3 regions of the Viridibacillus sp. d25.2 genome follow, and region 1 is predicted to be linked to each of the others. Evidence: riboswitches for the same ligand, from Rfam matches in the RefSeq annotation. Region 1 holds a riboswitch; each other region holds the start of a gene.
What was found. Region 1 has a riboswitch for cobalamin ahead of ACZLO7_RS12910 ((2Fe-2S) ferredoxin domain-containing protein). Riboswitches for the same ligand answer to the same signal wherever they lie in the genome.
Positions count from the first base shown of each region.

Region 1 (2,274 bases):
GTCATTAAAAAAGCACCTCTTTCATAGAAAGAAGTGCGTGAAGGAATAGTCATCAGTAAATAAGACTTACTCACTTTCACACCCATCCTCGTAGGTTGAAACATTTCCTCACTTCATGGCAGGTCTCCTGGCTTAGAATCATCATTTTACTACTACCTTCCCATCATTAGACAGTGACATAACGTAGCAAAACTCCTCAACACAGTGGCGGGACCGCGCCGGATTAATACCGACTTCCCTTTTAAGTTAAACGCTAATTTAACACCATGAAGTTTATTGAATTATTAGATTTCAGAATATAGTGTATCATGAGAATTTTCTTTCTACTAGATTTTTTTTTGAAAAACTAAAATGAGGTAGAAACAAAGCAGAAGCTGTTTTTAACAACAATATTTTGTTGGAAATGATTATTTAATATTATGTCAAGATATTAATTTTTAAAAATCTATTTGAATCTAACAAAATTTAGTATATGATAAATACAGATTTAGAATTTACTGAATAATACAATTGAATAGCAAATTTAAAAGTGCCAACATGTATAGAACATAGAGTATGTTGGATAATAGGGAAATCGGTTAGAATCCGATGCAGCCCCCGCTACTGTAACGCTGATGAAATGATAATACTCACTGGTTAAATACTGGGAAGAGATCAAAGTAAAGTGACGCGTAAGCCAGGAAACCTGCTTTTATAATTATGAACGATACTTTTCGGAGGGAAAGGTGAAGGCTACAGCAGATGACGCTTATTTATTATTTTGTGTTGTCTGAATAATCTAGTTTTTAAACCTTGATTCCTTGAATTAAGGTTTTTTTATTTGTCAAAATAGTTAACTAGCTGCCAATTTACCCTATTTCCATAGTTTTTTCATAAAAAAAGATGAACATCATTTGGGAGGATCACTATGACAACTTGGAATTTAGAAAGTATGAAAAGCCATTTGCTTATTTGTAACGGTAGTAGCTGTTTAAAAAAGGGCGGTGAAGAAGTTACACTGGCAGTAAGAGAAGAGATCGCTAGACTTGGAATTGATGAACAAATACATACAACTCGAACTCGCTGTAATGGTCGTTGTAAAGATGCTTGTGTCGTTATTGCATATCCACAAGGTACTTGGTATAAAGCAGAATCTCCTGAAATTGGTCGTCAAATTGTACGTGACTGTATCGACCAGCAAGTTGCACCACATGTCGTCTATCAAACGATTAATGGCAATATGACGAAAAACCCGACATCAGGAGCGATTAAAGGGATTTCGAAAAGTAAATAGATAGATGTTATGAAAGGGAGATGTTTCAATGTCACAACTTGGCAAACTTTATGTAGTTGGTTTTGGTCCAGGGGATTTTAAACATATTACAACAAGGGCAGTTGAAGCACTGCAAGAAAGTGATTTCATTATCGGTTATAAAACGTACGTAGAACTCATTCAAGATTTAATTGATAGTAATACCGCTGTCATCAGTACGGGTATGACTGAAGAAGTATCACGAGCGCAAGAAGCTGTAAGACAAGCTGAAAATGGCAAAAAAGTTGCAGTCATTTCAAGTGGAGACTCTGGTGTTTATGGAATGGCTGGTCTAGTTTATGAAGTGCTAATAGAAAAAGGATGGACAGAGGCAACAGGTGTTGAAATTGAAGTTATTCCTGGTATTTCTGCAATAAATTCATGTGCCTCTTTACTAGGCGCACCAGTTATGCATGATTCATGTACGATCAGTTTAAGTGACCACTTAACACCTTGGGACTTAATTGCAAAACGAGTGGAAGCTGCGGCAATGGCGGATTTTGTAATTGCTCTTTATAATCCACGTAGTGGTCGCCGTACACGCCAAATTGTTGAAACTCAGCGTATTTTACTACAATATCGTTCACCAGAGACACCTGTAGGGTTAGTTAAAAGCGCCTATCGTGATCGCCAAAACATCATCATTACGAATTTAAAAGATATGTTGAATCATGATATTGGTATGTTAACGACAGTTGTCATCGGTAATTCATCAACATTTTTGTATGACAATAAAATGATTACACCCCGTGGTTATCAAAGGAAGTACACATTGAATGCTGAAAAACAACCATTAAAACCACATCAACGATTGAAAGAAGAAGCTGAGCCTTGGGCAATGGACCAAGAAACTGGAATTCAGCGCAGTCAAAATATTGATAGCGTACCTGCTTTAGTAAGAGCTCAGCAACTGTCAGTTGTAAAAGCGGAATCAAAACCTACTATTGGCTCTTTCGAAATGGCTTTGGATGCACTATCGCGTG
Region 1 covers NZ_CM196652.1:2,586,038-2,588,311, reverse strand. Annotated here, with positions in the region: cobalamin riboswitch at 101-284, opposite strand; cobalamin riboswitch at 511-707, shown strand; gene ACZLO7_RS12910 ((2Fe-2S) ferredoxin domain-containing protein) at 908-1,273, shown strand; gene cobJ (precorrin-3B C(17)-methyltransferase) at 1,302-2,274, shown strand, end outside.

Region 2 (2,274 bases), 380 kb from region 1:
CTATAACAAGGGAAAAGAAAACAAATTTATTACAATGCTCTCCAAAGAAATTCTAGGAGGGCATTTTCATTTCAAACTAATAGTACTTTCATTTTTTTTTTGAAAATAAATATTTTTGATATACTATTCCGGTGTTGAAAAATGCGAAAAATCCACCAATAACCAAAATTGTATTGCCCCAATCTAATTCACCTTTATAATTTTTAAAAATTATAAAAATTAAGATTCCAAACATTATTGATAGAAAAATAGAAAATAATAGATTCGTTTTTATTGAATTAAAAATTGTACTCACACCTTTCAGTAAACTAATAATAAAAAAATGTTAACAAACTTTATGTAAAAATTAGTCGGTTTTTTGTTATTAAGTTTACCGGAAATTAGGCGTAAGTGAAAAGCTTTCTGCATTTTTTGAAATTCCTGTAGAGGTCTTATGGCAAAATGGTCGCCTGTTATTATCGAAGTAGAATTAAATTTATCTTAAAATCAAAATAAAACGAGCTAAGTTTGATATAAGGACAGCAGCTCGTTTTTTGATAATGAATAACAATTACTTAGATTGCTTCTCCAATAACATAATAATCTTATCCAATTTTTCATTTAGTTCTGTGTATTCATTCTTTGGGGTTGGAGTTGTATTAATAATGATCCTTCTCACAAACAGCATGAAAGAAATCGTACCTAATAATATTAAAGCTAAGCAAATAAATAAAAGTACTGAACTGTCCATCTAATCTCTCCTTTATTTATAAATTTGTATTTTTAAAAAATAGATATATTCACTAATAATAGCATGTATTTGAATATACTGTTATTTGTTGAGTGATAGAATCACATATATATACTATTTTTTGACACAGAAAAATGCATTTTAATATTTTAAAATGTAGATATTTGATGTATGGTGAAATAAATGTCAAATATTAATCAAAATTAGATAGATTAATTTTAAATATTATGATAAGTTTGTATTAAGTGAATATTTTATGCCAGAATTAGATGTAATTACATACATAAAAGGGAATTCGGTGAAGTACCGAAGCTGTATCCGCAACTGTAAATGCTGATGAAATAAGGGAATACCACTGTTTTAAACGGGAAGGGCCTTAAAGTAAACTGATGCAAAAGCCAGGAGACCTATCTAATTCAAAGTGTATATCTACTCTTCGGAATAAAGTGAGATTACGGCAAAACAATCTATATTGGACAATTCTATTGTTTTATATTTCTTTGTATTTATGCTATTTCTCTATGGAGAAATAGCTTTTTTTTTTGTTAAGAACTTATAAATTACATGAATTAAACATAAGTGAAAGTTATTTAGTTTATTAGCATAAAAAAGCCGATTTCCGAATGCTACAAAACCTAATAAAATTGGAGGGATTCAAATGTTAAAACGTTCATTAAGTAGGATGCTAGCTTTTGTAATGCTATTATCATTACTAACACCGTTTGCAGCTCAAGCTGAAAATAATACGGTAGTAAACAATGAAGTAAATGTAACTCAAACAACATCGTCACAAGCAATCAAAGAAAAACTAGTAAACTCACTAGAGAAAGCAAAGCAATATTATATCACTAACAAACAAACTATTAGTTCTAGAGTAATTGGCTCACATAGTGGCTACTGGTCATTATCTGCTATGTATGCATTAGGAATGGATATTAAAAATTACAAATGGGCAGAGGGCTCAGAAGTTACAAGTGATAAATCATATTGGATGAAAACAAAAGCAACTGCTTCAAGTACATCTAATGAAGATGCAGGTACAATTATCGGTGCCTATATTCTAGGGTTGGATCCAACAAACCTAGGGCAACGTAATATTGTTGAGGATTTACAAAACAAACAAAAAGTAGATGGTAGCTTCTTTACAGCCTATGGTGAATCTTGGGCATCTATTGCACTAGGATTAGCAAAAGGAACTTATGACAAAGAGAAACATCTATCAGTTATTTTAAAGAAACAAAATGCTTCAGGTTTATTTTCTGGATTCGGTTCATCCGATGATCTTGATGTAACAGGGTGGAATATAACTGCTTTAACGCTTATTAATGATATAGAAGATAAGAATTTAACAGTTGAAGAAGCAATTACTAAAGCGGTAAATGGTCTCCATGCAAAATATCAAAAAGAAGGTTTTGTTAATAATGCGAACTCAATGGCTAGTATTATTATGGGACTTGCTACAGCTGGTGAAGATTTAACAACTGATAAATGGAGCTATGAAAAAGACGGTAAAAAAGTTAATATTCTAGAGCAAATGATTGATC
Region 2 covers NZ_CM196652.1:2,968,516-2,970,789, reverse strand. Annotated here, with positions in the region: gene ACZLO7_RS14625 (DUF4083 family protein) at 551-730, opposite strand; cobalamin riboswitch at 981-1,159, shown strand; gene ACZLO7_RS14620 (Ig-like domain-containing protein) at 1,389-2,274, shown strand, end outside.
Region 2: another riboswitch for cobalamin. It lies ahead of ACZLO7_RS14620 (Ig-like domain-containing protein); the one in region 1 lies ahead of ACZLO7_RS12910 ((2Fe-2S) ferredoxin domain-containing protein).

Region 3 (2,274 bases), 1.5 Mb from region 1:
TGCAAAGAATCGTACACCACACCGTATTACTAACTACATTCAAGAACTAGCTGCAACTTTCCACAGCTTCTACAATGCTGAAAAAGTATTAGATGCTGACAACAAAGAGCGCTCAGAAGCTCGTTTAGCTCTAATCACAGCAGTACGTACAACAATCGCAAATGCACTAAAACTAATTGGCGTATCGGCACCTGAAAAAATGTAATTGAAGCCCATTTATCTTCTTATGCAGCAAATGCTGTAGGGGGTTAATTGACGCTTTCAAATTAGACTATTCCTTACTATTTCTGTGAGGAATAGTCTTTTTATTTAAATAAAGGATTAAGGCAAAAATGAAATTGCTCAAATTAAGGATAAAATAGCTGAAATCATTCAATTCACTTTTACTTTTAAAATAAATAATAAAAAACAAAAATAATAGTCAACTTCAAGTAGGGAGTTCTCCTAATTCCACCAATCCTATTTGAAACAACTTGGACAAGTATTTAATTTTCTGTATAATTGAACACGATGTAATAAAAAAAATTGTATATTGTGATACATGTTGGTTCTTTACTTAGATTATGTGAAGAGAAAAGGGAAGTCGGTGGAAATCCGACGCGGTCCCGCCACTGTAAGTGTGAGCAAGTCGTAATTTGCCACTGAAGCATAGGCTTTGGGAAGGCGCGGTAAGCTGTAATCACGAGCCAGGAGACCTACCAACATGGAGACTACCAATTAGAACTACGCGGATAGAAATGGTGTCAGTAAAAGTGCAGTATGAGTACTGCTATGTATATATTCACTGTCATCGTATCTCTCGTCGTAAAACGAGAGATTTTTTTTATGAACAAGGAGGAAATGCAAATGAAGAAAATATGGCAATTTTGTTTAGTGTTCTTTTTAGCACTAGGCGTATTAGTAGGCTGTGGCCAAACGGAAGATACGAAGAAAAAGGAAAATAGTGAGTCAGCGACAGAGCAACAGGTAGCAGGGTACCCATTAACAGAGACAGATGCACTTGGTAATGATGTGAAATTTACAGAAGCACCAAAGAGCATTATTACTTTGGTACCAAGTAATACAGAAATTCTTTTCGCATTAGGTTTAGATAAGGAAATTACAGCTGTATCTGATAATGATGATTACCCAGAAGCTGCAACGAAAAAAGAAAAAATTGGCGGTGTGAAATTTGATGCTGAGAAAATTATTAGCTTAAATCCAGACGTTGTTTTCGCACACGAAACACTTTCAGAAGCAGATCTCCAACAATTACGTGATGCTGGATTGAAAGTTTTTGTTGTAAAAAACGCTGTGAATTTTGAAGAAACGTATAAAACAATTGAACAAATAGGCCACATTACTGGTAAAGCGGATGAGGCTAAGAAGATTACTGATGATATGAAAGCAAAAGTAAAAGAAGTACAAGCAAAAGTAAAAGACGTAAAACAAAAAACAGCATTTGTCGAAATACAAGATGAACCTGATATTTACACTGTTGGTAAAGATACATTTATGCAAGAAATGTTTGACTTAGCTAATATTAAAAACGTTACAGCAGATCTAACAGGTTGGCCAAAAATTAGTCCTGAAGAAATTGTAAAACGTAATCCAGATACAATTATTGTGAATTATAACTATGTAAAAGGTATTGTTGAAAAGGTGAAAAAACGTCAAGGCTTCGATAGTATTACAGCTGTAAAAAATGATGCAGTTGTTCAAGTTGATGTGAACTTAACAAGCCGAACTGGTCCTCGTCTTGCTGAAGGCTTAGAGGGCATTGCAAAAGCAGTATATCCAGAGGCTTTTGAGTGAAGAAAACCATTATAGGATACACCATAGCCTTTGTGATTTTAATTGTTAGCATTTGGCTAGGTGTATCAATTGGTTCTGTTAAAGTACCAATTAGTACGTTATGGAATACGGCAGCGGATCCAACAGCGACGAATATATTATGGAAAATACGCATGCCGCGTGTTGTGCTTGCAGGTTTAGTAGGAGCCTCACTGGCAATTGCGGGTGCTGCTTTCCAAGGATTGCTGAAGAATCCTCTCGCCGATCCGTATACGTTAGGAGTGTCATCCGGTGCCTCAGTAGGTGCTGTGGTGACGCTCTTTTTCGGCATTTCGACCCCTATTTTAGGTATATATACATTACCAGCCTTCAGCATGCTAGGGGCCTTATTGGCGATGATGGGTGTAATGGCTTTTGCACGTTTAGTCGATCGTACGTTGAAGATGGAAACATTGATTTTAACAGGTATAATTGTTAGTTCATTTTTGGGTTCGGTTATTT
Region 3 covers NZ_CM196652.1:4,115,400-4,117,673, reverse strand. Annotated here, with positions in the region: gene argS (arginine--tRNA ligase) at 1-205, shown strand, start outside; cobalamin riboswitch at 529-717, shown strand; gene ACZLO7_RS20165 (ABC transporter substrate-binding protein) at 847-1,794, shown strand; gene ACZLO7_RS20160 (FecCD family ABC transporter permease) at 1,791-2,274, shown strand, end outside.
Region 3: another riboswitch for cobalamin. It lies ahead of ACZLO7_RS20165 (ABC transporter substrate-binding protein); the one in region 1 lies ahead of ACZLO7_RS12910 ((2Fe-2S) ferredoxin domain-containing protein).